2 regions of the Paenibacillus sp. MMO-58 genome follow, and region 1 is predicted to be linked to the other one. Evidence: a T-box and tRNA genes for the amino acid it is inferred to sense, from the RefSeq annotation. Region 1 holds a T-box; the other holds one or more tRNA genes.
What was found. A T-box is a leader RNA that pairs with one kind of tRNA and senses whether it is charged. The one in region 1 lies ahead of WFJ73_RS10210 (glutamine--tRNA ligase/YqeY domain fusion protein), so its partner is inferred to be a tRNA-Gln.
Positions count from the first base shown of each region.

Region 2: it has a tRNA-Gln gene. The T-box ahead of WFJ73_RS10210 (glutamine--tRNA ligase/YqeY domain fusion protein) is inferred to sense a tRNA for this amino acid. The anticodon was not compared.

Region 1 is NZ_JBBCVY010000002.1:995,976-1,010,346, forward strand. Features, by position in the region: gene WFJ73_RS10190 (hypothetical protein) at 90-518, opposite strand; gene WFJ73_RS10195 (hypothetical protein) at 1,089-1,805, shown strand; gene WFJ73_RS10200 (hypothetical protein) at 1,871-2,224, opposite strand; gene WFJ73_RS10205 (hypothetical protein) at 2,762-3,316, shown strand; gene WFJ73_RS10210 (glutamine--tRNA ligase/YqeY domain fusion protein) at 3,406-5,082, opposite strand; T-box leader at 5,144-5,396, opposite strand; gene WFJ73_RS10215 (pyridoxamine 5'-phosphate oxidase family protein) at 5,618-6,112, shown strand; gene WFJ73_RS10220 (hypothetical protein) at 6,180-6,656, opposite strand; gene WFJ73_RS10225 (VOC family protein) at 6,881-7,285, shown strand; gene mnmH (tRNA 2-selenouridine(34) synthase MnmH) at 7,374-8,408, opposite strand; gene selD (selenide, water dikinase SelD) at 8,434-9,483, opposite strand; gene WFJ73_RS10240 (glycoside hydrolase) at 9,700-13,371, opposite strand; gene WFJ73_RS10245 (NAD-dependent epimerase/dehydratase family protein) at 13,734-14,371, shown strand, end outside.
Region 2 is NZ_JBBCVY010000022.1:29,983-44,353, reverse strand. Features, by position in the region: tRNA gene WFJ73_RS32265 (tRNA-Ser) at 5-95, shown strand; tRNA gene WFJ73_RS32260 (tRNA-Glu) at 135-209, shown strand; tRNA gene WFJ73_RS32255 (tRNA-Val) at 292-367, shown strand; tRNA gene WFJ73_RS32250 (tRNA-Met) at 385-461, shown strand; tRNA gene WFJ73_RS32245 (tRNA-Asp) at 498-574, shown strand; tRNA gene WFJ73_RS32240 (tRNA-Phe) at 590-665, shown strand; tRNA gene WFJ73_RS32235 (tRNA-Thr) at 691-766, shown strand; tRNA gene WFJ73_RS32230 (tRNA-Tyr) at 774-857, shown strand; tRNA gene WFJ73_RS32225 (tRNA-Trp) at 861-934, shown strand; tRNA gene WFJ73_RS32220 (tRNA-His) at 957-1,032, shown strand; tRNA gene WFJ73_RS32215 (tRNA-Gln) at 1,062-1,136, shown strand; tRNA gene WFJ73_RS32210 (tRNA-Gly) at 1,142-1,216, shown strand; tRNA gene WFJ73_RS32205 (tRNA-Cys) at 1,226-1,299, shown strand; tRNA gene WFJ73_RS32200 (tRNA-Arg) at 1,318-1,394, shown strand; tRNA gene WFJ73_RS32195 (tRNA-Leu) at 1,407-1,488, shown strand; gene WFJ73_RS32190 (spore germination protein) at 1,657-3,117, shown strand; gene WFJ73_RS32185 (Ger(x)C family spore germination protein) at 3,152-4,354, shown strand; gene WFJ73_RS32180 (hypothetical protein) at 4,371-4,610, shown strand; gene WFJ73_RS32175 (GerAB/ArcD/ProY family transporter) at 4,617-5,720, shown strand; gene WFJ73_RS32170 (LiaF transmembrane domain-containing protein) at 5,937-6,236, shown strand; gene WFJ73_RS32165 (PspA/IM30 family protein) at 6,261-6,947, shown strand; gene WFJ73_RS32160 (PspC domain-containing protein) at 6,935-7,429, shown strand; gene WFJ73_RS32155 (PspA/IM30 family protein) at 7,432-8,133, shown strand; gene WFJ73_RS32150 (sensor histidine kinase) at 8,264-9,277, shown strand; gene WFJ73_RS32145 (response regulator) at 9,282-9,980, shown strand; gene WFJ73_RS32140 (hypothetical protein) at 10,087-10,752, opposite strand; gene WFJ73_RS32135 (hypothetical protein) at 10,828-11,208, opposite strand; gene WFJ73_RS32130 (YwmB family TATA-box binding protein) at 11,394-12,071, shown strand; gene zwf (glucose-6-phosphate dehydrogenase) at 12,195-13,739, shown strand; gene WFJ73_RS32120 (cyclase family protein) at 13,779-14,371, shown strand, end outside.

The DNA of each region.
Region 1 (14,371 bases):
AACACTCTCCTAATCTGTTGTTCCATTCATTTTACTTAGCCGGCTTTCCGCCAAACAATCGTAATTACGCTAGATTCCTTGTAAAATTCCTACGGCTGCTCCTCCTTATCGACGATCACCCATGTACCGTGGTCAAGCTTGGTTTTAATCTTGATTGGAATTCTGGATGCCCCATACATAGCTGCATGGTCATCTTGACCAACGCCTTCGTACGTGTACTGAACCCATACTGTCCCTCTGGTAAAGGTATGAAAGACATGTCCAGTGCTTAATTGAACTTGAATGTTGTCATCAGGCTTATGGTTCGGGAAATCAACAAACTTCAAAAACTTGCCTCTAACCGTATCCGATACAGAGGATTCGTCTAACGTTATTCCGTTTTTTCCTTCCATATAGATCGAAGTTACGGTATGTTTAACGCTTTGCAGGATCCAGACATAGAAACCAATATACATTGCTAACACGAGAATTAGCGCAGCAATAAGCCGTGTCTTCCAGCTCTTTAGGCTTATGTTCATGACAAGCCCCTCCCTTTCATTAAGGTGCTGTTCCAACGCTAGAAACGATCCAAAACGGTCCAAACTTTTTTAAATAAAATACACTCATTCCGCCGCCGGTAACTCTGTCTGTGAAGTTCGTCACATCGTATAAATGCCCATATTGATGATCATAGAAATGTTTGTCGGTAATTTTAGACGTAAATACGCTTCCAAGATGGAAGCTGGTCAACATATACCTCCGGGTCGTTAACTGCGGGGACAAGAAGCTAATGATCCATAAGGCTACTACAACAATAACGGCAAGCTTGACTATCGTTCTTTTCTGAAGCTTCTGAAGCTGAATAATCGATCACCTCTAATTTCGTCAATTCCATTATAAGGAATTAATTCTAGTTGTTAGACGATGGAAGCGGACGAATAGTTTCGGTTTTAATAAAATGGATAATCATATAGTGCAAAGCGGCTTCTTTCCGACCTAAGTCCAGTAAAAGTAGCGACAAATGTCGGAAGTGGATCGGCACAACATTGGGTAATCTTGAGAAGCAGTTGTTAAACGTCCATATACATATTAAAAAGGAGAAATTGATTGTGAATGAGTTGCAAAATGCGCTGTCTGAGGTTATTGAATCAGGCTCGCAAGCTAATCCTGCTTTGAGTGCAGTCATCCATAACTATGCAAAGTATCATGCGGTACTCGTTATTTTTGGCGGACTGTTGGTCATAATCTTTGCATGGCTTAGCATCAGATTTTGGGCAAATTTCAAACGAAACTCTATGATAAACAAGTCCAAATGGAGTTTCGAGAAAAAGGTATACTTTTCTTTTGGAATAATAAGCTCGTTTATCACTTTTTTAATGGCTTTGATTGTTGTGGCAAACGCAACAAATACCTTTTATCCGCTGCATGGGTTTTCCTTGTTTATTGATTCATTTGTAATCTCGGATGAAGAATCCTACAAGGATGAATGGCGTTTTGCTTTTATGGAGTGGATAAGGTCAGGTAATGAAAATATCCCCGCCATGATTCAGCAGAAAATAAATGCACGTATCGAGTTTCACGCTGCAAAAGCATTAGTTTGCGGGGCTTTGTTAATCATCTTTGTTGCACTTGGCCTATTCCTTTGGTACTCCTTAATAAAAAGGTCCAAAGCTATGGGTTCCAAGTGGAGATACATAGAAAAAACGTACTTTATATCCGGAATAGCCACGGTTGCCCTTTCTCTGTTATTGATGGTAATGGTTGTAGCAAATACACAAGGAGCAATTGCACCCCTGACCGCCTTTTTAGTTGGTTTGTCCGGATAAGGTTGGAAAGCTTAGCATGGAAAAAGCACCGGTAGTATGGACGGGACTCCATACCACAGGTGCTTTTAATAAGTCCTTACCCATTCAAAGCATCTGCATACAAAAGCAAAGGCTTCATACTCTTGTTCTTTTACCCGGAAGTTAATATTCTCAAGCTGATCGGATGAAATATCCTGGATTTTGATATCCAAACGGAAAGCTCCCTGGAAGCTGCCTATTTTCAGATCTTTAACATCCTCAAACGTAATGATTAATTTGGGACCATCCTGGTCAAGCGGAAGCGAACTAAGCGTTATGATCAAATTGTCTGTCAACATCCCCGCTTCATGCTCGCAGCGAACCAGATTAAAGGATTGTATGTAGCAGAGCTTGTGCTGTTTCTGATAAAAACTCTGTATTCGATCAGCCGTATATTTCATCTTCGGACAGCCTCCTTATTATTAATATATACTCCACCGCATAAATGAAAAGGACCATCTTCTAAGATGGCCCTTCTAGTACTAGTAGGGAACAAAATAAGCGATTATTCTACAGCTGTCGAGCATAATATAGTATTCGCCGTTGTCTCCTATTTTGGGGGTAACTTTGCTGTGAACCTGTTAGAAACAACCAATCTTATTAACTAAATAATTGATTCCGTATATTAAAACAAAATACGATCCGGCCCACAAAGCCGACAACGCAAACAATGCGACTCCGATCCACTGCATTAAGCTAAATCGTTTCATGGCACCTCCTCATACCTTCCACTTAAACCATCTGCTGTTGCCGTCTTTTTCGGCGTGTAATTTGCTTCTCTTCACCAAGAACATAATTCATGTCCCACATATTGTTATAGAGGTGGAAAACATTTCTTTGCTGACCCAGTACCTGTATAGACTCGAGAAGTTTCGTTTTTGTTGCGGAAGTAAATTGGTTATTCTACAGTAGTAATTATAGGATGTAAATCTTTTGTCATGCTTGGAATGGAGGTAAATATTATTAAGAAGTCATTAATAATTTCTGTTGTCTGTATAGTTGTTATTGCTATTGGATGTATTGTTTACCTAAATAAGATTAGCTCCACAAAAGTCATCAATGTTAAAAAAGAAGCAGTAAGCATTGTATTAAATGATCCTTCTTCTGCTAAACCAACACTAATTTTCATTAAGGGTAAAATTTATAGACCTTTGTTTAAAGATCATTATTTTGAGGGATCAATAGTCATTGATGGATATGATTTCACCCAGAATCCACTTAATAGAATGTATATAGTTGATAGAAAACAGGGGATAAATAGAGGAATGCTAGGTTATCATATGAAACAGAAACCGTATGATACTACTAACCTTGGAGTAATTTTTTATGATGATGATTTCAAAAATATTAATATTACTTGGAAGACTACACCTGAAGAATTCTCAAGTAATTTGTATATAGTGACAGCCAATAGTTATGATCAAGCAATTGAAGTGCAAAATCAGATGAGACAGAAAATCAAAGATGATAATTGGTTTGAGCCTCATAAATAAAATTTGTTTTTCGAACTGCAAAAAGTCACTCACATTGTTGAGTGGCTTTTTTTAAAGGAAGCCAATCACAATTGGCCTCCTTCCCTTTGTTAGTTCGGTTTTTTCCAGCTGTCCTTGAGCGGTACAACCCGGTTAAACACCAATTGATCCTCCGTACGAAGATTTATGTCAACGGAAAAATATCCATGGCGCAGAAACTGAAATTTTTGCTCGGGATCGGCATTCTTAACATGTGATTCAATGAGAACCTGTTTCCGAACCAAGGAATCCCGATTTATTTTGGATGTCCAATCCTCGCTGTCCTTCGGCAGCTCTTCGTCCAGAAGCAATGTATCGTACAAGTTCACATCCGCCCGGATGCAATGCGCTGCCGAGACCCAATGAATCGTCCCTTTCACCTTGCGCCCGGTAAAGCCTGAACCGCTCTTCGTAAGCGGATCGTACGTGCATCGCAATTCCATGATTTCACCGGAAGCAGGATCCTTAACAACCTCTTCGCACCGGATAAAATAAGCTCCCTTTAGCCTTACTTCCCCGCCCGGACGAAACCGGTGATAGCCTTTTGGCGGCTCCTCCATAAAGTCTTCCCGCTCGATATAAATGGTTCTGGAGAACGAGACCTCTCGTTTACCCAGCGCTTCGTTTTCACCGTTATTTTCGATCAGCAGCATTTCCTCCGACTCTTCCGGGTAGTTCGTGATGGTAACCTTTAAAGGCTCCATAACGGCCATAACGCTTGCCGCTTTCTCCTTAAGGTGCTGCCGGACAAAATGATCCAGAAGTGAAATGTCTACGGTGCTTTGATTTCGTATACTTCCGATTTCTTTAATAAAATAATGGATGCTCTCCGGCGTATAACCCCGGCGTCTTAAGCCGCGAATGGTAGGCAGTCTGGGATCATCCCATCCGTCCACGAAGCCGCCTTCCACCAGCTGTCTTAAGAACCGCTTGCTTGTGACCACCCCGGTTAAGCTTAGTCTTCCAAATTCTCTTTGCCGCGGAGGTTCAGCAATCTCCAGCTCATTCAGGACCCATTCGTACAACGGCCGATGATCCTTGAATTCAATCGAGCAGAGCGAGTAGGTAATCCCTTCAATCGCGTCTTGTATCGGGTGCGCAAAATCGTACATCGGATAGATGCACCAGTCGTATTTTGTCCGATAATGCTCAGCGTAAATAATACGGTAAAGGACGGGGTCGCGCAGATTGATATTAGGGGATGCCATATCTATTTTCGCGCGCAATACTTTGGAGCCGGCCGGAAATGCTCCGTTTTTCATCTTTGCGAAAAGCTCCAGGTTTTCCTCCACCGAGCGTTCCCGGTAAGGACTGTTTCTTCCCGGCTCCGTTAAAGTTCCGCGGTACTCCGTTAATTCTTCAGGCGTCAGATCGCACACGAATGCTTTGCCTTTCTTAATAAGGGCAATGGCGGCATCGAAGATTTTCTCCGCATAATCGGAACCGTAATAGATGTGTTCTTTCGGATCTACGCCAAGCCACTTCATATCCTCGATGATCGCGTTAACATATTCGATATCTTCCTTTAACGGATTGGTATCGTCGAACCGCAGATGAAAGGTACCGCCGAAATTTTGCGCAATCATAGCGTTTGTAAGAATCGCGTAAGCACTCCCGATATGGAGATAGCCGTTAGGTTCGGGAGGGAATCTCGTGCACATTTCCCTGCTGAACGGCTTCCGTTCAAGCTCCTCGCTAATAAGTCTAAACATGTGATGCTCCGCTAAATGTTCCCTCGAATTCTCCATTTCGTAACCCTCCTAAAATGAATTGTGAAACAAAAAAAACTCCACCCCCAAGACGTTAAGTCTTGGGGACGAAGTTCCGCGGTGCCACCCCAGTTTGTTAATATGTCGCCATATTAACCTCTTCAAGTACGGCATTGCATGCAATGCTTATACCCTAGCTCTGTAACGGGAGCTCCCGTCATGCCATCACCCAATAAGGATCCGTCATGCTGCTCAGAGGCTTGTTTCGTGGAATGGTTCTCCGCTCCTTCTCAGCTTCCGAAGCTCTCTGTTCAAGAACGTTATTCCCTTACTCTTCTCGTCATCGCGTTTCATAATTGTTTATTATAATACGAATAATTCCCTATTTTGTAAACGATAATCCGTTTTTTATCCGGTTGTACTTCTCCATCGTAATGCATCATCCGCTCATCGCGCTAACAATAAAGGATCGCAGCCAAAAACTGACCTATCGTGCTTTTCGGGATGAATAACTGATTAACTGGACCGTTCCTTGTGTAATACTATATCGATACATAAATTTTAGGACGGGGTGATGGGCATGCATGCAAATTCAAATAACCAGGAAGCTATCGAGAAGGTAAGGGAACTGATCAAAGACATCAAAATCGCAATGCTGACAACGGTGTCCGAGGAAGGCCTGGTGTCACGCCCGATGAAAACGCAGGATGTCGAATTCGACGGGAGCTTATGGTTCCTGACGAAGAAGGATACGGACAAATTTCATGAACTGCTTCGGAACAAGCAAGTGAACGTTGCTTATGCGGACAAATCCTTTGTCTCCATCCGCGGCGTGGCGGAGCTTGTGGAAAGCACCGACAAAATAAAGGAGTTCTGGAATAAAGCCTACGAGGAAATATTGGAGACGACTTATGACGATCCCAACCTTGTTCTAATCAAGGTGGATGCCGAAGCCGCCGAGTATTGGGATTCCGGCAATAAGTTCAAGATGGTGAAGTTTCTGTTCAATCGGTTGATGGGTAAAAATACGGAAGGAACCGAGCTCAATCAAACGGTGGAAATGAATTGATACGGCCTCATGCTTAAGTGCGCTTCGGATTTCAAACGAAGCAGGCTTGAAGCATGAGGTTTTTTTCTTAGCCCGTTATGCGAATATAAATCCAACTCGCGAGCCACAAGCCCAGAGGAAGGAGTACGCTCACCACCGTTATATTGGGAGTCAACGGCTTCCTCCGAACAACTGAAAAGATCGTATCCGACAAGTAAAAGAGAGCGGCCGCCAATAAGCTGACCTGATAAAGAATAAGTCCAAAGACGCAATGAAACACGGCGGATACCGTTAATCGAACCCAACGCCTTGGAGCAACATAATGCGCAATGATATCGCTGAGCAGGGAGGTCATCGATCCGTAAACGTAAATGACGGGCCCGGCGTACATCATATATATGCAAACCATTCCTGCAGCCTCATGCAATCTCGCTCCTAATGAAAGGTTATTGTGAATGCGAAATAAATCCGGCTCCAATATGGCGAATATAACGGTAAATAAGAAAGTAGCTATGCCGGCGCTTATCATTTTCCTCATGAATACCTGGCCCCAAGCTGGATGCATCGTTCCTTCTCCCCTTTTCCTGGCGTATAAAAACAGTATGAAATTACCAGAATCATACCTTAGTAGCAAAGCGACAGTAAGTTCTAACTTTTGTAGTACCCGGCTCGGAAAAACTTTATCAAAAAAAATTTGTAACCCTTGTCGATTTGGGCATCCCTCGTTCGTTGTCCTCATAGAGGCTGAAGAAGACAGTCTAAACCAAGCGATGGAAGGATGTTATTTAAATGGCAAATCTTACGGCTTATATCCTGTCAGAAGACGCAAAAGCACAGGCAGCTTTTTATGTTCAGGCACTCGGCGGGGAAATTTTGTCCGTTGTCACTCACGGTCAGCTTCCAGAGTCGCATGAAGAGCTGAAGGACATGGTTGTAAATCTTAGCATGACTGCAGCAGGCATTAACTTTCTCATGTCCGACTCCGTGTTTGAGCCGCTTAGGCAAGGAAATGCGATTAATCTGAGTCTGGAATATTCTGATGAAGCTGAAGCCCGTGGTGCCTTCGAAAAGCTCGCGGTAAACGGCAAAGTGATTTGTCCGTTGGAGCCGGCTTTCTGGGGAGCGTTATTTGGACACATCGAGGACAAATTCGGCATTAGATGGATGATTACAACAACAACGCCTCAAGCTTAATGAAAAAGGGGCTATCCCATAAGTCATTTAATTGACGATGGGATAGCCCCTTTTATTGGGGTTAAACAGCAAACTCCGCATTTAAACCTTATTTTGAGGAGGCAGCAAGGTAAGCCTTCACCTTTTGCACCGCTTCCGCTATCGTACCTGCTTCAATCTCGACTCTATCCTGTTCATATTGCTTCATCGAATGCTCGTAACGCGGATCGTAGTAATGCTCCAGCAGCAAACGGACTGCCAGCTCGAACTGGTCTTCCGTGAGAGCCTGCATAATATGAGCAGCAATCGGCGTATGAATCCTCTTCTCGATCTGCTTAAACGCGGCAATCAGTTCCTGTTTGTTCTCATACGGCTTGTAGTCCTCCACGATATGGCGGACCCGCTCTTCTAGCGGTAGCCGGATAAAGAGCTGCTTCCCGGCTTCTTTCTTCTCGATCAGGAATGGAGGAAGCACGGCTTTGCCGATCCTTTTGCTCTCTCCCTCCATCAGCACGTATGGAGCTTCTTGCAGCTTCAGCAGATCCGTTACGAGCAAAGCTTCGAACGTCTTCTGATTATTGGCCTTCTGCCCGACCTGACCAAAGATCGAGCCTCGATGCCCCGCCATGCCTTCCAGATCAAGAACAGGATAACCTTCCCCTTGAAGCTCGCGCAAAATCGCCGTTTTTCCGGTTCCCGTATGGCCCTGCAGCACAATCGCCTGCGGCTTGAGCTCGAGATGCTCCAGCGTATCCACAATCCATTTCCGGTAGGTCCGGAAGCCTCCGGTCAGCCGGTAAGCCCGGATTCCCATCAGCGACAGCACCGTAGCCGTCGTCCTGCTTCGCATGCCGCCGCGCCAGCAGAATACGGCTTTGGAGTCTTTAATCTGCTCGAAGGATTTGATGAACGCCGGCAGCTTGGCCGAAAATAATTCAAGTCCCCGGTCTTTGGCGGCCTGAACGCTGACCTGCTTGTAGATCGTGCCCACTTCCGCCCGCTCGGAATCGTCGAAGAGCGGAATATTCAGGCTGCCCGGAATGGTGGAATCGCCGTACTCCGAAGGAGAACGCACGTCGATCATAACGATTTCTTTTTTATCCCGTAAAGCCAGCAATTCCTCTATGGTGATATCTTGAAACAAGTTAACCGCTCCTTATTCGATCAAGCTACAGTACAACGATACATCCCGGATGGTCGGCAACCGTCTCTCCGATAATGGCCGCTTCCACGCCGGATTGCTTCAGCTTGCCCAGAAGCTCCTCCGCTTGGCTGCCTTCCACGGAGATAAGCAATCCTCCGGACGTTACCGCATCGCATAAGATCCATTGGCCGATCTGATCCAGCGTATCCGGGAAGGTAATCGAATCCTGCACATGGGCAAAGTTGTTCTTGGTGCCTCCCGGTACAAAACCTTCTTCGGCCAGCTCTCTTACGCGCGGCAGCACCGGTACTTCACTTGCATGGATTCGGATTCCGACGCCGCTGCCTTTGGCCATCTCAAGCGAGTGACCAATCAGCCCAAAACCGGTGACGTCCGTGCACGCATGCACATTATACGGCTCCATGGTTTCTGCCGCCGTCTTGTTCAGCGTAGCCATCACATCCGTCACGCGCTGAACCTCTTCCTCCGACAGCTTGTCTTTCTTGATGGAGGTCGTAAGAATGCCTACGCCAATCGGTTTGGTCAGAATAAGCTTGTCCCCCGGGACCGAACCCGCATTGGTTCTCACTTTATCCGGGTGGATTAGGCCGGTAACGGCAAGACCAAACTTCGGCTCGTTATCGTCGATGGAATGGCCGCCAACAAGGGTAATGCCCGCTTCCTTCATCTTATCGCCCGCACCGCGCAAAATATCCGCCAGTACTTGTTTATCCAGCGTCTTGATCGGGAATGCAACGATGTTCAGCGCGGTCAGCGGTCTGCCGCCCATGGCGTAAATATCGCTGATCGCATTCGCAGCGGCTACCTGTCCGAACGAATACGGATCGTCAACGATAGGAGTAAAGAAATCGACGGTTTGCACCAGCGCAAGATCGTCGCTTAATTTGTATACGCCCGCATCGTCGCTCGTATCGATGCCGACCAGAAGATTCGGATCGGCGACGGGTACCGGCAGGGAACGGATGACTTGCGACAGATCGCCGGGACCAATCTTGCAGCCGCAGCCGCCTTTCGTGGAGTAGGAAGTCAGTTTGATTTTTTCGGTATCGGGCATTGGCTCGTATCCTCTCTATATAAAGAAATGTTTTATAAAGCTAACCATATAGTTTCATGATAAAGGATTATGCGGATAAAATCTAATTGTCCGACCTAAGCAGCCCGTAGTATCTTAAATCCTCGTACGTATCTCCCTTTCGGATATGATTGCGTAATACCCAAAAAGCGCGCGCTTCCATCAGTGGAAACGCACGCTTTTTACTCACAACAAGAGTTACTTCTCGATTTTAATCCAGGCAATCATCGGCTTGGAGTTGCCGGCCTTAACCGCTTTTACAACAATTTCACCGTTTACTGCCGCAATATTCTCGAAGACCTTCGCTTCGCGGCTCGAGCCAATGACGTAATTGCTCAGCTTGGTCTCGCCGTTAATGGTCAGGTTCATATTCCGGTCGCTAGCCTTCCAAGGATCATAGAAGCCAACGGTTACTTTATACGTACCTTCCGGCAGTTGGAAGCGGTAAGCGATTCCCTTGCCGTTCTCGTTGCCGTCGTATTGGCGGATCGTCTCATAAGCGTCTACCGGCGAGGTTTGTGCCCATGTCTTTCCGTCATCGGCCACATAGCCCCACTTCATGCCCGTAATGGGATCAAGGCCGTATTCCTGCTCCTCTTGCGATTGGAATATGCCGAGCACTTCGCCGTCTTCCAGCGTGCCAGGCGTTCCGTCCCCGGCATCCGCATAATAGACGACTTTGTTATTCGAATTAGGCGTTGCGTCCATTGGAGCGGATTCCGAAAGAGCTCCGCCGCGAACGGCAACGACCTTAAACGAATAAGCCGTACCGTTCTGAAGGCCAGTTACAACCGATGAGCCTGGCGTTGCTGCAACCTCTGTTCCTGTTCCGCCATTCTTTGGCGCGTAACGGATCAAGTAGCTGTCCGCTCCGTCTACTTCTCTGTATTGAAGCACAACCTGCCCGTCGCCCTCTTTGATCTGATAGATTTCCGGATCCGCTGTCAGGTTTTCAGGCTTACGGGCAACCTGCAGGTAAGCGAATTGCGCGTCCGCCCAGCTATGCAGTCCAACGCGTCCGCTTGTGTACGTGGAATCTTTTACGTCAAAGATGAGATTGCCGTCCAGAAAGGCTTGAATATGTTGACCGTCGAGCTGAACCTCGAGCTTGTAGTACTCGCCTAATTTAGGCGAGAAAGGTACGGCTTCGGCCAGGTTTTGTCCGTCTCTGCGAAGGAACAGAATACCGTTCTCAAAGCCAAACACGTAACCCTTCGAATAGCTGCTGCCGCGGAACGTAATTCCCCAATCCGCTTCGCCGAGCGCATGCTTCGCTACTGCCGTAATGGTACCGTCAATGATCGAAAGATTGTTTACGCCAATCTCGCCACGGTTATTGCCCCCGGAAACATGCTTCAGAAGCCCGTCTTCCATCACCCATTTGCTGACGTCCAGCGTGTAGCCTGCCAGATTACCGCTTGTAAAATCGTCCTTAAACCGGATTTCCCCATTCGCAGGCGTTACCGTGGTTTCGGTATAGCCGGTTCCTTTACCGCCTTTGCCAATCGTCGAGACGCGGACGGTTACCGCTTCTCCGTTCGTTAGACCGGTTAATACGGTCTTGTTGCTGCTGATCTGCTGGACATTATTGTTCAGCGAGGTTTGAACCGTATAGCCGGCAGCCCCTTCAACAGCACCAAACGTAAGCAAAGCTTCCCTGTTGCCCGGAATCGCAACCAGCTTGCCCGGTGCGGCAATGTCCGGCTTTACGGTAAACTCGGCCGTAGGCTTGCTGGAGCTGTTGCCGTCTACGGCTTCCACAACGCCGTAATACGCCGTTCCGTTCGCAAGTCCGTCGATCTGAATCTGGCCGTTAGGTACCTGGGTCACATATTGCTTATCGTATTTCCCTGACACGGTGCCGTATCGAACGCGATAAGAAGGCACGCCAATCTGAGTATTGTAAGCCAGAATAAAACCTCCATCCGTGCCTGCTGCTTTTACGCCGGATGGCGCAAGCAGCTGAGGCGTGCCATAAGCTTTCTTGGATGTTGGGCCAAAGCCTTTATCGTTGCCTGCCCGAATAGTTACATCATACTGCTGATCATTCTTTAGACCTTGCAGAATAACCGTATCTGTGGACATATTCGACAGCTTCAATACCTTCTTGTCATTTTTGCTGCCGTATTCCACTTCGTATTGGTATGCGCCTTTTGGAGCTTGGAAGTCGACTTTAAGCCCTTTGTTGAGAGGCTCTACCTTTACGATTTGAGGAGCATCCGGCTTTTTGTTTTCTTTTACGACATCGCCATTAAGCGTCACGATTGAACGGGCCGGGATAACCGCATCAAACGAGCCGTCAGCCGATGCCGGAATGTCCACGCCTCTCTCCAGATCCTTGTCTGCCGATGTGACATATGGTTTCAATACATTTACCGCTTCATGCTTATCGATGCCGCTGACTTCAACCTTGATGTGCTGCTCCTTCGCGCTGTCGTTGACGAACACCGTCGTAACGGTATTCTCCCCGTCATGCTTGTAAGCCGATCCGAGCAGCGCGCCGTTACGCGCGTTATCATCAAGGCCGGTGAGTGCGATACGCTCCGCGCCAGGACGGATAAATTTACTGTAGTTGCCAAGCGTCCAGAACATTTTGGAAGTAAGGATATTTTGTTCATCGCCCGGGTTATGGAAGTCTGTATAGATCAGGCCGTCCTTGTAATCTCCCGCGGATACCGCCGTCCACCACTGCCATGCGGAAGCATTTGCTCTCGCCAGGTCGAAATGGATCGTCTTCGCGATATAAAGCGCCGGATCAATGCCAAGGTCGCGGCCGGGACCGTAGTCTCCGAGAATGCAATATTCGCTCATCCAATAAACCGCTTCACGGTCGTATTTGTTCAAATTGGAGAACAGCAAATCTCTTAACGTACCGTAACGGTCATCTCCCGTCTTGCTGTAATCCGACCAGTAGGAGTGAGAAGCGATGTGATGGCCAACCGCTTCCTGAAGCTCCGGATCGCCGAGCAGGTCTTTAATATATTCGCGGTATTTGCCAACGCCAAGGCTGTTGGAGCCGCCACTATACTTCTCTTGGCCCGAGAAGGATTTGAATACTTCGTCATCCAGCAGTGCCGTAATCTCTACGCCATCCGGCGCGCTGATCTGCGTCTGCAGCCCTTTGGCTTGCAGCTGCTTATACAGCTCGAGAATGACCCGCTTAATATCGTCGTTGTTATATCGGTTGCCTTCCTGGCCAGCTTTGTTCCAGTCCCAGGTCGGTTCGTTAATCGGGCTGATATAGTTCAGATTAATGCCTTGTTCCTTGAAATGTTCAATGACATCCGTCAGGAAGGACGCGAACTCGTCTTCATACCCCTCCTTCAGGTTTGTGGATCCAACCGTGGAATCCGGCTGGGCATGGCCGTTCTTCGTCATCCATACCGGAGGGCTGTTGACGAAGCCGATAAGCGTATCTACGCCGCGGTCTTTGGCTGCCTGCAGGAACCATTGTTGACCGGCTTGCTTGCTCCAGTCGTAATTGCCATTCTCCGAGGACTTGAACGATTCGACGCGGCGCCAAGGATCGGTAATGATCGTTTTGTCCGTCTCGGTTGAGCCCGCCCCGATATTGAAACGCCAAGCGGTAAGGCCAATCCCCTTGTCCCTTGAGAAGAGCAGATCCGCCACCTTGTTCTTATTCTCCTCCGTCCAGTTCTTCCCGAGCTGCTCCATGCTCCAGGCATCGGACGCTCCGAAGTTATCGATGGTCTGGAAGGTGGTTGAGGCATCCACTTTTACGACGGCATCATACGTGACCGGTGTCTTTACAGTCTCTGCCGCATAAGTTGGGCTCCCCAGCGAGGTAAGGCTGATGACGGTACCCAGCATCGCTGCCGCGGTTCTTTTCTTAAGCTTGAACGGTTTCAATCGTCTTCCCCCTTAAGTTGAAATGGTCGGGCCAATTAAGAAAACGGTTTCATGAAACCGGTTTCTTAAAGCTCCAAAAAGGTGGAGCACGTCATCTTATGAAGGGCTCCACGCTCTCGATTTTACTTCCTGCCCCTTCGCTCCACATCCTACTTGACTCCTAAAAATTCCATCTTTCAGCCGCTATTTTTGTCTAATCCTAGCTTTTTTTGTTGAATTAACAAACGGAATACGCAGCCGCTATCCATTCGTCGTTGAGACCGCTGCGAATAAATTGGCTCTTGTCTATGAGATATATACATTATTCCAAGCTCGCAGCTTGCACGTACTATGAAGCATATCGTCAATTGAGGAGTTGAATTATGAAAGCTTTAGTTACTGGAGGCGCCGGCTTTATCGGTTCCCACCTGACAGATGCGCTCGTTCAAAGCGGTGCCGTTGTCCATGTCATTGATAATTTATCTACAGGCTTCAAGCACAACGTACATCCTGAAGCCGTTCTCCATGAGCTGGATATGAATAGTGATGATGCTTTGCGGATCATTAAGCAAGTCAGGCCGGATATCGTATTTCATATGGCCGCGCAAGTCGATGTCCAGCGTTCGGTAGCTGACCCGGCTTTTGATGCTTCGGTCAATATTGTCGGAACGATTCGCCTGATGATGGCATGCCGGCAGGCTGAAGTCGGTAAGCTTGTTTTCTCTTCCACCTCCGCTGTTTACGGCGATGCCAATAAAGAAAGAAATTTGGAGGATGCCGTTACAGCCCCCATCTCCTATTATGGACTGTCCAAGCTTGCTGGAGAAAACTATATCCGGCTGTTTCACAAAATGTACGGTCTCCCCTATACGATATTGCGCTACAGCAACGTGTATGGCCCGCGGCAGAACGCTACCGGGGAAGGCGGCGTCGTTTCCATTTTTATGAACAAGTTAAAACAAGGCCTCCCCCTTCACGTAAACGGAAGCGGCAATCAAACCAGGGATTTCATCTATGTGCG
Region 2 (14,371 bases), on a different contig from region 1:
ATATAGAGAGGTGTCCGAGTGGTCGAAGGAGCACGATTGGAAATCGTGTAGGCTCTAACCGGGTCTCGAGGGTTCGAATCCCTTCCTCTCTGCCATAATTTTTATTACATAGCTGATTGCTACGTAATACGTAAGGCCCGTTGGTCAAGGGGTTAAGACACCTCCCTTTCACGGAGGTAACAGGGGTTCGAATCCCCTACGGGTCACCATATTCACAAAAAAGAAATAAAAAAAAGTTCTTGCCAAGCTGACTTGAATGTGATATATTATAAAAGTCGCTCGAGAGAATATGGAGGCTTAGCTCAGCTGGGAGAGCATCTGCCTTACAAGCAGAGGGTCGGGGGTTCGATCCCCTCAGCCTCCACCATATAAGATTTATAACGACGCGGGGTGGAGCAGCTCGGTAGCTCGTCGGGCTCATAACCCGAAGGCCGCAGGTTCAAATCCTGCCCCCGCAACCAAAACTTTATCTTCGGTTTTTACCGAGAATTCGATGTGGAGCTGTGGTGTAGAGGCCTAACATGCCTGCCTGTCACGCAGGAGACCGCGGGTTCGAATCCCGTCAGCTCCGCCATTTAATCAAACATCAGGCTCGGTAGCTCAGTTGGTAGAGCAGAGGACTGAAAATCCTCGTGTCGGCGGTTCGATTCCGTCCCGAGCCACCATATTAGATGGTGAAAAAGTTAATATGCCGGTGTAGCTCAGTTGGTAGAGCAACTGACTTGTAATCAGTAGGTCGTGGGTTCGACTCCTATCGCCGGCACCATGTTTACGGAGGGTTAGCGAAGTGGCCAAACGCGGGAGACTGTAAATCTCTTCCTAACGGTTCGGTGGTTCGAATCCATCACCCTCCACCATTTAGGGGCATAGTTTAAAGGTAGAACAAAGGTCTCCAAAACCTTTGGTGTGGGTTCAATTCCTGCTGCCCCTGCCAGATAATTTTTATAGTGAGTATGGCGGTCGTGGCGAAGGGGTTAACGCACCGGTCTGTGGCTCCGGCATTCGTGGGTTCAAGTCCCATCGATCGCCCCATTTTCACTAAGATTTAAAAAGGTTTTTGTTGGGGATTAGCCAAGCGGTAAGGCAACGGACTTTGACTCCGTCACTCCAAGGTTCGAATCCTTGATCCCCAGCCATTTATGCGGAAGTGGCTCAGCGGTAGAGCATCGCCTTGCCAAGGCGAGGGTCGCGGGTTCGATTCCCGTCTTCCGCTCCATAATTAGGTGGCGCCATAGCCAAGTGGTAAGGCAGAGCTCTGCAAAAGCTTTACCCCCAGTTCGAGTCTGGGTGGCGCCTCCACAATTATTTCAATAAAATGTGCCCTTAGCTCAGCTGGATAGAGCGTTTGACTACGAATCAAAAGGTCAGGAGTTCGAATCTCTTAGGGCACGCCATATTTACCAAATGCCGGTGTGGCGGAATGGCAGACGCGCGCGACTCAAAATCGTGAGGGAAACCGTGGAGGTTCGAGTCCTCTCACCGGCACCATATATTGAAATGATTGCGCTGATTGTACTTTGTACAGTCAGCGTTTTTGCATGTTTACAAACTTTACAAGCATCTGGCGGACTAACCTCCGACGGATGCTTTTTTTGTTTATATCGATTGGCGTATGACCATACTGATAATTATCAAATACGGGTGATGTGATGCAGCATGAGTCAGATCGATATTTCAACGATTAAAGAAAAACTCGGAAATAGTAACGATATTATTTTTAAAGAATTTCAAATCGAATATGGTGGCAAATCTCGAAAAGTGAATTTGTTTTATGCGGATGGGCTAGTAAACACGGACTCTGTTCAAGATTTTATATTGGAGACTTTAATGGTGGAGTTTCCGAAGCTTAATACGAATCAGCATCCTTTTCTGGACTTGCTGACTGCGGGAGACATAGAAGAAGTAACATCGACGGATACGATGTACTATAACCTGTTTTCCGGTCATGTCATTCTTATATGGGACAGCAATGAAATATTGTCCATTGCAATGAACGGGATTAAAGACCGTGCTGTTTCAGAGGCGATGACGGAAACGGTAAGCCGCGGTCCAAAAGAATCTTTTACGGAATCCATTCGCACAAATACGGCATTGGTCAGAAGGAAAATAAAGAACCCCGATTTATGGCTGGAAAATATGCGAATCGGAAAAGTGACTCAGACTAGCGTCTCCATTATGTATATAAAAGGGATTGTAAGCGATAAGATTTTGGATGAGGTACGCAGCCGATTATCCAGAATAGATATTGACGGGATTCTGGAAAGCGGCTATATCGAAGAGCTCATTCAGGATTCCGCTTATAGTCCATTTCCGACCATATATAACTCCGAACGGCCGGATGTCATCGCTGCGGAGCTTCTTGAAGGCAAAGTTGCGATACTGGTGGATGGAACCCCTCATGTCTTAGTGGTTCCCGCATTGTTTATTTCCTTCATGCATTCTGCGGAGGATTATTACCAACGCGCCGATATTAGCTCGCTGATAAGAATTCTCCGCTTTATAGGTATTTTTATCGCGTTGTTAGGGCCTTCGCTTTATATTGCCATAACTACCTTTCATCAGGAAATGCTTCCTACTCCGCTGCTCATTGGACTTGCAGCTCAAAGGGAAGGGATACCTTTTCCGGCATTTATCGAGGCGTTGATTATGGAGATTACGTTCGAGATCCTGCGCGAAGCCGGGGTGCGGATGCCTAGAACAATGGGTCAGGCTATTTCGATTGTCGGCACCTTGGTTATTGGGCAGGCAGCTGTTGATGCGGGGATTGTTTCCGCTGCGATGGTTATTGTGGTATCCATCACGGCTATATCAAGCTTTGTTGTACCCGCTATGAATATGTCGATCTCCATCCGGATGATCCGGTTTGCTTTAATGGGTCTAGCTGCGTCCTTTGGTTTATACGGGATTATCTTAGGCGTTTTTGCGCTCGTACTCCATTTATGCAGTCTTCGTACCTTCGGAGTACCGTATATGAGTCCGTTTGGACCATTTATTGCTGAGGATACGAAGGATACCTTATTCCGGTTACCGCATTGGGCTATGCGGAAACGCCTGCGTCTAGTTAATCAGAATAATATTACCCGAGGCAATAACAAGGCTCCCGGTCCGAAGCGTTAATCGAGAATACAGGCAACGAGATGAGGAATTTGAGATGATGATGCGAAGGCTATTAATTTCCTTATTGTTTGTTTTAATAGCGATGACGCTGACGGGCTGCTGGAATCGCCGCGAGCTTAATGATCTGGCTATTGCAGTGGCAATCGGAATCGATAAGGACGGGGAGAATCAATACCAGGTATCGGTTCAGGTCGTTGATCCGGGAGAAGTTGCCGCAAACAACAGAACGATGACGCGGACTCCCGTTACTTTTTACCAGGCTAGAGGCAGAACCATATTTGAAGCCATACGCAAAATGACCACGGTATCGCCGAGGCCTATTTATTCGGCTCACTTACGGATGTTAGTCATAGGCGAGGAGTTAGCCAAAGAAGGGATTGGGGACGCTCTTGAATACATGTCAAGGTATTATGAGCACCGCACCGATTTCTACATCGCCATTGCAAGAGAGACTACCGCAGCAAGCACGTTGAAAATATTAACCCATCTGGAGGCTATCCCTGCCAATCAGATGTATTCTTCTTTGCTTAACTCGCAGAAGCAATGGGCACCAACTGCATCGATAACGCTGGATCAACTCATTATGGATATCGTTAGCAAAGGTAAACAACCGGTGGTCACCGGACTCCGCCTGAGAGGCGACAGGGAAAAGGGCGAGAGCAGGGAAAGTGTTGAAAGTATTGCTTCGCCAGCCCACCTGCAATATTCGGGAATAGCTGTTTTTAACCAGGATAAGCTGGTTGGGTGGCTGAACCAATCCGAAAGCAGAGGCTACTCTGTTATCCATAACGATGTACATAATACGGTCGGGGTGATTAAGTGCCCTGATGGAGGAAGAATGACCATTGAGGTCATTCGTTCCAAGACGATATCCAAAGCCAAGTTTGTAAACGGAGAACCGGAAATACATTTAGCGATCCGTACTGAGGCCAGCATAGGCGAGGTGTTGTGTAAAATCGATCTGACTCAAAAATCGTCTATTTATGAGTTGGAGCACAAAAGTGAGGAAGCAATAAAGGGATATGTGCAGAAAACAATCGATCAGGTTCAAGAAAAATACAAAGTTGATATATTTGGCTTTGGGGATGTTGTACATCGCGCGAATCCTGCCTATTGGAAAAACGTTGAAAATGATTGGGATACCGTCTTTCAGAAAATACCGGTCAAGATAGACGTTGTGGTAAATATCCGGCAGACCGGTACGGTTAATAACTCGTTTATGCAAGAAATAAAGTAAGAAGGAATAAGCAACTATGATGAAATATATATGGCTTTTCGCAGCCGCAGCTGTAATTGTTCTGATTGAGGTGCCGTCATTGAGGAAGAGAAGGCTGAGGAAGGATCTTTGGGTATTCTCTTGTCTGCTGGGGTTAGGTATCGTGCTGGTGATTATGAGGTTCCTCAATTTGCATATTCCTAATCCGGTAAACGGACTCGATTATATGCTGCGGCCCCTGGCCGAGGCGATTTTTCAAAATTTAAGTGGGGGATGATGGGGAATGCTTGAGAAGGGAAAAATAAGTCACCGGCAGTTGACTGTTCTAACGCTTCTGTATACGATTGGCACCTCCATTCTGATCGTTCCTTCCATTATGGCCGTGTTCTCTAAACAAGACGGCTGGATTGCATGCCTTATAGGGATAGCGGCCAATCTTCTAAGCATATTCATTTATAGCGCGCTGGCCGGCCGCTATCCTACATTAACGCTTGCGGAGTTTAGTGAAAAGATTTTGGGGAAATGGCTTGGAAAGGCGATTTCGTTATTTTTCCTTTCTTTTATCTTTTTGTTGTCTTCTTTCCTGCTTCGGGTCGTAGGGAATTTTATGACGACTCATATTATGCCAAACACGCCAATCGAAATAATGATCATTTTATTTATGACCGTGGTGGTTTACGCGGTTCGGCTTGGTATTGAGACAACGGCTAGGGCAGCAGAGATTTTCTTGCCATTTGTAATCGCATTGTTTCTATTCCTCACTTTCTTCCTGTTGCCTCAGATTGAATTAGACCGGGCTGAGCCTGTTTTCGAGCATGGAATAAAGCCAATCCTGCTAGGCGCGTTCTATTATTTTAATCTTCAAGAACAGGTTATTCTAATGATGCTGGTTCCTTATACGAACAGGCCGAAAAAAGCAAGAAGCGCCTTGCTCGCGGGAACCTTGCTCGGCAGCGTGGTTATTATCGTTAGCGTTCTGCTGTCGACGCTGGTACTTGGCACCGAATTTACGCAGAGGAATATGTATGCCAGCTATACCCTGGCGAAGCAAATCAGCGTGGGGAACTTTCTACAGAGGGTCGAGGCCATGCTGGCGATTATATGGTTGATCACGATTTTTTTCAAGACAGTGATTTGCGTGTACGCCGTAACGCTTGGGACAGCCCAGACGCTGAGACTGAAGGACCCCCGTACGCTGACTCTGCCGTTTGCCCTGCTGCTTGTTTTCTTGTCTCTTCTTGTCTATGACAATATCGTTAGCTTTATTGCGTTTACGCCTAAGGTATTCTCCTTGTATGCGACTATCTTTATGGTAATCATCCCGGTTGGGCTGCTTGGCATAGATGCTCTCCGTTCCAGCTTCAAGCAGAACCAATCATCATCATGAGGTGCTGACTCTTGCATAGGGTAAAGCGCCTTTTTTGCGTTTTAGGACAGGATTCGACCCTTAAGGCGGAAGAGCCACTCGACCTAGGTCTAGCATAGAAACCGTCGGTGGTCCGTTTTAGAAAGTACGGATTCGATCTACAATAGGAACATAAGCAAGAGAGATTCACAAGAAGAGAAAAAACAAAGCAATCTTTGAGAGGCGGTGGAAGAAGCAATGGATGGTAAAAAAGCGTTAGGCTTATTGCTTGCAGTTGCAGGCGGTATCATGGTACTTAAATTCTTCGGCATCCATCTTGGTGCACTGGTAGGTACCCTGTTCGCAATCGTATTAATCGGACTTGGGGTAGTTGCCTGGAGGAGCAATAAAAAAATCATCGGCGGAATCGTTGGCGCAATCGGTATTTTGATGCTGCTGCCGGCATTGTCGAAACTGATTATGCTGGGTATTGCGGTCGTGCTGATCCTGTTCGGTATTTCGATGGTGAAAAACAATAACAACAATCGACATTTCTAATAAAAAAAGTTGGGAGGGCCATACATGAGCATTATGCGGCGAGTGCGCGACATTACAGTGGCAAGTTTAAATGAAAGACTGGAGAAAGCAGAAGATCCGGTTCGCCTGATTGACCAGTTCCTCTGGTCGACACGCGAAGAGATTATTCAAGCGGAACGGCTGCACCAGCAATATCTGGGACATAGCAATCATCTGAAAGCGCAATGGCTGCAAGCAGAGCAGCAGAAGGAAAAACGCGAGCAGCAAGCGCTGACCGCTCTGAAAGCCGGTGAAGAGCAGCTTGCGCGAATCGCTCTCCACGAGAAGACGACAAGCGAGGAGCGCTCCAATCAATACCGCGAGCTGTATGAGCAAAGCCGTCAGAATACGGTGGACCTGGAAGATCAGCTTCGCGAAATGCGGAGCGAATACCAGCTCGTCTATGACAAACGCGAATATTACGCGGCAAGAATGGAGTCGCTCAGACTTCAGCAGCGTATGAATGCGCGTTACACGGAAGGCGGCCAAGCGGGTGGCATTCAGCCAGGCTCGATGTTCCGCAGACTGGAGGACCGGATCGGCGATATGGAGATGGAGGCAAAAAGCCTGCATGATCTCCGCCGAATGGGCAAAGAGTTCATCAGCGAAGCAGGCAATCAAGTGCAATCCGTTATCGAACGCGAGCTGCAGCAATTAAAGAAGAAGCTTGAGAAGGAAGGATGGTCGTCTTGAAAAAATTGTACCGGTCTACCCGCGACAAGAAGCTGTTTGGTCTTTGCGGCGGACTCGCGGAAATGATCAATGTAGATGCGACTCTTATCCGTATCCTGCTCATCGTCGTTACCATCTTTACAAGCGGATTCGCAATTCCTGTCTATATCATAGCCGGCCTTATCGTTCCTAAGGAACCAACGTTTTATAACGGTCACGGCTTTGGACCTGGCGGGTTTGGAGGCGGCTATGGCGGCAGCGGGTACGGCAACGGTTATAACGGCGGTCAAGGCGGCCAAGGCGGCTTCGGTTCCTCCTTCGGCGGACCATACAAGAACCCGCCGCAAGGGCAATGGGACAGCTTCTCGCAAGCACGTTCCAGCCAGCAAGACTCGTCGTCGCAATTCGATAGCATGATGGATGATCTGGAGAAGAAAGCACTTCGTAAAGAAATCGAAGAATTACGCGCCAAATTGGCTAAATACGAGAAGGGAGAGATTTAACAATGGGAATCTTTAAAAGAATGAAGGATCTGACTAAGGCATCGGTGAATGAGGTATTGGATAAAATGGAAGATCCGGTAGTCATGCTGAATCAATATCTGCGCGACATGGAATCGGAAATTCATCAAGCGGAAGTAACGGTAGCGAAACAAATGGCAAACGAACGCCGTCTGAAACAACGTCTGGATGAAGCGGTACGAAGCATCGCAGACCGTGAGTCGAAGGCAGAAGCAGCACTTCGCGCCGGCCAGGAAGAGTTGGCTCGCAAGCTGCTCGAAGAGAAGCTTTATTTCGACCAGAAGGTGAACGAGTACAGTGATCTTCATGCGCAAGCTAAAACGCAAGCCGAAGAGCTGATGCAGCAATTGCATGGCATGAAGGATGAGTTCTACCAGCTTCGCAATAAACGCAATGAGCTGGCATCCCGCGCCCAAATCGCGAAGGCGCAAAAGCAAATGGCTCAAATTTCTTCGAACCATACGATCGACAGCGGTACGGCTTCGAGAGGTTTCTACCGTATGGAAGAGAAAATCATGCAGCTTGAAGCGGAAGCGGATGTTCTTCGCACTCCTTACTCGGCAGCATACAGCGGTACAGGCAACAATACAGGCTCCTTTAATGCCGTTGATATGGAGAAAAAGCTGAAGGTTGACGAGCAGCTTGAAGCTTTGAAAAGCAAGCTGAACAAACCGGAAGAAGTATAATCAACTAGAAGTATGCAAGGACGGAAGAGCGGATCGGGTAACCGCAATTTCATTAAGCTTTAACTTAATGAAATTGCCGGGGGGACCGGTCTGCTCTTCCCTGCGTACGTATTTGAAGGAGTGGACCTGGATGGCTGAAGGACAAGCGAATGAGCACCATCGTGCGGAGAGGCCCAATAAAGAAGCAAGACGCAAAAATGTGACCGAGACCGTATTATGGCTCATTATTATCGTGAGTCTTGTCATCATTGTGCTGCAAGCGATTGGTTACGTGCGACTGTATACTTTCCAAGGCAAGTGGGCTATCTTAGGACTTACCGTAATCGGGGCAGCAATGGCAGCAGCAGCGATCGTTGGTTTTCTGCAGAATTCCAAGCTCAAGCAGGCGGTTGAGCGGCTCAGCGAGCAGCAACGCAGACGCAGCTATCGGGTAACGCTGAATTCGGCGGAGGAGGAAGGCGGTGTTCCGGTGTCCGAACAGGAGCAAAGCGATGCGATCTGGACGGAGAAGGTCAAGTTCTCGGCTGTTATCGAAGAACGCCAGCGGCTTGCAAGAGAACTGCATGACGCGGTCAGTCAGCAGCTGTTCGCGATCTCGATGACGGCGACGGCTGTCAGCCGTACGATTGAGCGGGACTGGGAGCGGGCGAAGAGACAGGTACAGCTCATCGAGGAGATGGCTTCCGTAGCGCAATCGGAGATGCGCGCCCTGCTGCTGCATTTAAGACCCGTTCACCTGGACGGCAAAAATCTGGCTGCCGCATTAACCGCGCTGGTGGACGAGCTTAAGCAGAAGGTGCCGATGACGATTGATCTGGACGTTGATGATTCGATTACGATGAAGCCGGGGGCGGAGGATCATTTGTTCCGGATCGCGCAAGAAGCCTTGTCGAATACCCTTAGGCACTCAAAAGCGGAAAGTATGGAAATTAAGCTGCATCGGAAAGGCCCCGAAGTACGTATGTTATTAAAAGATACCGGCATCGGGTTCGATCTGGAAGCGAAGAAACAAACCTCTTACGGATTATTAACGATGGAAGAGCGTGTGAATGAGCTTGGCGGCTATTTACATATGATTTCAAAACCGGGAGAGGGAACAAGCATAGATATCCGGGTTCCGATTGACGGAGAAATAGAGAAGTAGGATCATGTACATGTTGAAGGAAGCGGTGAATAAGGTGGAACCGATCGAGCAACTGAATGAACGGATTAAAGTATTGTTAGTGGATGATCATGAGATGGTGCGTATCGGACTCGCTGCGGTGCTCGATACGGAAGAAGGTATCGAAGTCGTAGGGGAAGCAAGCAACGGTTATGACGGAATCCGGCTGGCTCAGGCCTACAAGCCTGACATCGTACTTATGGATCTTGTTATGGATGGCATGGATGGCGTCGAAACAACGCAAAAGCTGCTTGAGCTGTATCCGGAGTGCAAGGTTATCGTATTAACCAGCTTTATTGACGACAGCAAGCTGTATCCGGTTATTGAAGCGGGGGCGTTCAGCTACCTGCTCAAGACGGCGAGAGCAACGGAGATTGCGGATGCGATCCGCGCAGCGGCACGCGGACAGTCGGTACTGGAGTCGCAGGTTGCCGCCAAGATGATGAGCCGGCTCCGCAAGCCGAAGCAGCCGGTACAGGCCGCGCTTCATGATGATTTGACGGAGCGGGAGATGGACGTGCTGAAGCGGGTAGCGCAAGGAATGTCCAATCAGGAAATAGCGGACGAGCTGTTTATCGGCGTAAAGACCGTGAAATTCCACATTACGAACATCTTTAACAAGCTTGACGTTGAGGACCGTACGCAAGCGGCGATTTATGCGCATAAGCAAGGGATTGCGGAGTAGGATACATGGTTTTTATAAGAGTGGGGCTTGCCTGAAGTTGAACTTTAGGAGAGCCCCTTTTTTTGTCTGGCGGCTGGAGGGAACGACCAGTTTTTGCTAAAATAAGTTAAAGGCGGCGGTTAAGAAGCATTCCGCTTGTTGGAAAAGGCCAATACGTTGCCATGGAATTATAGTAACAGCTATAGGGCTGCAGAAGCGGCATATCCTTGCGCAGCAAATCGAGCACTCTTGCAGAAAGAGGCTCTTCCAGCGCTTTGTGAAGACAGGTGATCCAGCCTTTTGGACCCGTAAGCAGTTGAACGGAGGAATCGTTCTTGCAGGAATCCGGAAGTTGGATCCGCCAGGTACCGTTCACAAGCCTTAGACCATATTCAACCGCAGCAGGATGGGACATTGCTTGCTCGATAGAGAGCTTAAGCTGCGGATTTAGGAAGGGTTCAGCTTCTTGAAGGAAAGCAAGGAGTCCGTTTACGGCTGCTGCCACCTTCTTCAGTTCTTTCTCAATAACAGATAAAGATGGATTTAGTTTGATTTTACGGGCGGAGAGCCGGATCATGAGCTGGGCTTGTCTGCTATGCCGAAGCCATCCTGCCGCCGTTTCGGCAGCATGACGGTAAGGGACACCCCAATCGAAGCTGTCAAATAGAGCAGATCCGGGAGGCAGCCTTATCGGCTCTTCTTCACGGAATGTACTTGTGCCGTAAGGGCGAACCGGAGAAACGGCTTGAAGCCGGTCGGTCTGCCTGGCAGGCATTATAGACATCATTTGCATATAAACGGCCTCCCTTTACCTTTGGTATGATCAGCATAGTATGGTTTCGCAGCAAAGGCTGGCGAATGGTGTCTGTCAAAACAAAAGAAATAAAAAGGCAATAAGCGCAAAATCAAGCGTGATCAAATCGCGGAACGGATAGTAAGGGCGAGGCTCGTAGTAATAAGGGTCAAACGGGTAGGACTGCGTTTGGACGGGCTGTTCCGGTTTGCTTGATTTGGCTTGCTGCTGGAATTTGGATTTCGAGTTTTTTTTGCCTTTCTTCAAAGATTTAACCGGAACATCCTCCGGCTCATCCGCAGCGGAAACGTTAGGATCTCCATTAAGCGTAAGCTTTCCGCCCGTGCATCTGCTCAACATGCCGATATGCCTCGTTCCATCCTTCATAATGATATACACGGGCATTCCGCAATACCGCGATACGTTATCTTCCTCGAGAGGATAAATCTGTTCCATTCAGGCTCCTCCTTATGTTTACTTGCATTAGGCTTTGCAACCAGTGTATTCACCCAGAGGCGAATAGGTATGGTTAAACACCTAGCAGTAATAAACGGTTAAGGGAGGTTATTGTCATCGCAGCGAATCGTTTTGTTCAAAAGTATGCCGAGCAGTCCAACCGGCGGAAAGCACGGCGAGCAGTTATGTTGGCAGCGGTTGTACTGGTGGTCGGCATCATCTGGGCAGTCTTCAATAGGGATGAGCTCCGGTCCGACGAGAATCCGGGAATCGTTGCTCATGATCTCGTTCTGTTATGGCAGTGGACGGACAAACTCTACAGCAAAGGCGCGGCGAATACGGAATGGACAATAAGATGGGATATTGAAGGGACGAAAGCTGACCTGGAACAAGCGGAACAACAGCTTCAGGCGGATGAAAAGGGGCAGAAGCAGGGAACACTGTCCATATTCCCGCTAACGTCGGATCATCAGGCAATGCTTGTATTTACAACCGAGCAAAAGGCGGATAAGGAGCAGCTGCTTGCCGTTGTAAACCGTACGGAAGCCATCTTAAAGAAGGCGGGCGTTTCTTATACCGGAGGTATGACGGTTCGGGGAAAGACGGAATATAATAACGCAGCGGTACGCCTGGCCCAGGCCGCGGGAGGCAAGCGGGTTGACCGGTATAAAGACGAGAGCGGAACGGTCAGCGAAGCCTACTACTCGGAAAAGCTGTTCTCTTCGGTGGAAGCGGGAGCGGGGAAGAAGGCGAATCTGCAAATTGCCGAACATCGGGAAACGGAGTCCGGGGCGCTGTCTCTGATCGTCGGAACCCCGCTAATTACGGGAGATTACACCGTTTCCGTAGCGGAAAACGATTAGAAGAAATATGATGGCTAATTAGTTTTTTTTATGATTGGATGAATAGCAGTTTAAGGATTAATATGCTAAACTACATAAATAAAAATAAAAAAATATATGGAAAGAATGAGGGAACTAACTGAAATGAACGTTGAATCATCAAATGCGCAAGGCGCTATTTATTATATCTTCGGGGCGACAGGCGATTTGGCGAAGCGCAAGTTGTTTCCTGCCTTGTTCAGCTTATATAAAGAAGGAAAGCTGTCTGAAAATTTCGCCGTTGTAGGCCTCGCGCGCAGAGAGCGTACTAACGAGCAGTTCCGCGCCGACCTGTATGAGTCGATTGTGGAATTCTGCCGTTACAAAGCAGATGACGTAGAGCTCTGGAACCGTTTTGCGGAGCACTTCGAATATATGCCGCTTGACATTAACAATGTGGAAGCATTCCGCGGTCTGGCTACTCTGTCCGATCAACTGGATGCCAAATTCAATATTCCGGGTAACCGTCTGTTCTATCTGGCGCTTGCACCGTCGCTGTTCGGCCCCGTATCGTTCAGCCTGCGCGACGGCGGACTGCTCGAATCCAAAGGCTGGCACCGCGTCGTAATCGAGAAGCCGTTCGGCTATGATCTGGAATCGGCCCAAAAGCTGAACGACCAAATCACGCAAGTCTTCAAAGAAGAAGAAATCTATCGTATTGATCACTACCTCGGCAAAGAGATGGTGCAAAATATTCAAGTGATCCGTTTCGCGAATGCGTTTTTTGAGCCGCTCTGGAACAATAATCATATCGCAAACGTGCAAATTACGCTCTCCGAAACGGTTGGCGTAGAAGAGCGCGGCGGTTATTACGACAAGTCTGGCGCCCTTCGAGACATGGGCCAGAACCATATGCTTCAAATGCTTACGATGATCGCAATGGAGCCGCCTAGCCGTCTGCATGGCGAAGATATTCGCGACGAGAAGGTTAAGGTGCTTCGCTCCCTTCGTCCGTACAAATCGAGCGACGAAGTGCGCAACCTGGTTGTACGCGGTCAATACAGCGAAGGCTCCCTCAATGGAAAAGAGCTTCCTGGTTACCGCCAAGAGGACTCGGTAGGCGAGAACTCCACAACGGAAACTTATTTTGCCGCCAAGCTGGCGGTTGACAACTTCCGCTGGGCGGGAGTACCGTTCTATATCCGTACAGGCAAACGCCTTCCGGTAAAAACAACGGAAGTGGTTATCGAATTCAAATCGATGCCGCAAAACGTATTGTTCGCGCAGCGTCATGACCTGCAGCCGAACCTGCTCGTTATTCGCGTTAACCCGATGGAAGGCATCTATATTAAAGTAAATGCCAAAACGCCGGGCGAAGACAATTCGGTTCAGCCCGTAAACATGGAATTCTGCCAAAGCTGCCAAATCGGCATTAATACGCCGGAAGCTTACGAGCGCCTGATCCATGATGCGGTTCGCGGCGATTCGACGTACTTCACCCGTTGGGATGAAGTGGCGCAAGCATGGGAATTCGTTGACCGCATTGCTAATGCATGGCGCGAAGATTCGGCTGATCTGCAGCACTATCCTGCAGGCTCGTGGGGCCCTGAGAAAGCTGAAAAGCTGCTGGCGCAAGACGGCTTCAAATGGTGGCCGGTTAACGGGCAAGAAGAAGACAATGTGATTTGGGTATCGAATAGCGGCAAGTAATTTATTTCTAGCACACCGCTGACGGAGGGATATGCCTTTATGTTTAAGGTTTACGATATTTCGATGACAATCGAAAAGGGCATGCCGGTATGGGGCAACCATGACGGCAAGCAGCCCGAAATCAACTCCCAGCCTACCTCTCCAGACGGCGTTAACGAATCGCGCATCGATATGGATGTCCATTGCGGCACCCATGTCGATGCGCCTCTGCATATGTTGCCGGAGGATGGCTCAACAATCGAAACAATTGGTCTCGAGGAACTCGTCGGAAATGCCCGCGTTCTGGACTTCACGGACGTGAACGACAGCATCACAAGAGAAGACCTGGAGAAGCATGGCCTGCAAAAGGGCGAGTTCATTCTCGTAAAAACGAAGAACTCATTTACGGATTCCTTTGAATCCGATTTTGTATTCTTGCGGGAGGATGGCGCCCGTTACCTCGTTGAGGTAGGGGTTCGCGGAATCGGTACGGACGGACTTGGGATTGAACGCTCCCAGGCGGAGTATCCAACCCACCGGACGTTATTCCGCAACAATGTCATTATTGTAGAAGGGCTTCGCCTGAAGGAAGTGCCCCCTGGCTCTTATTTCATGGTGATTGCGCCTTTGAAATTGACCGGTATTGAAGCGGC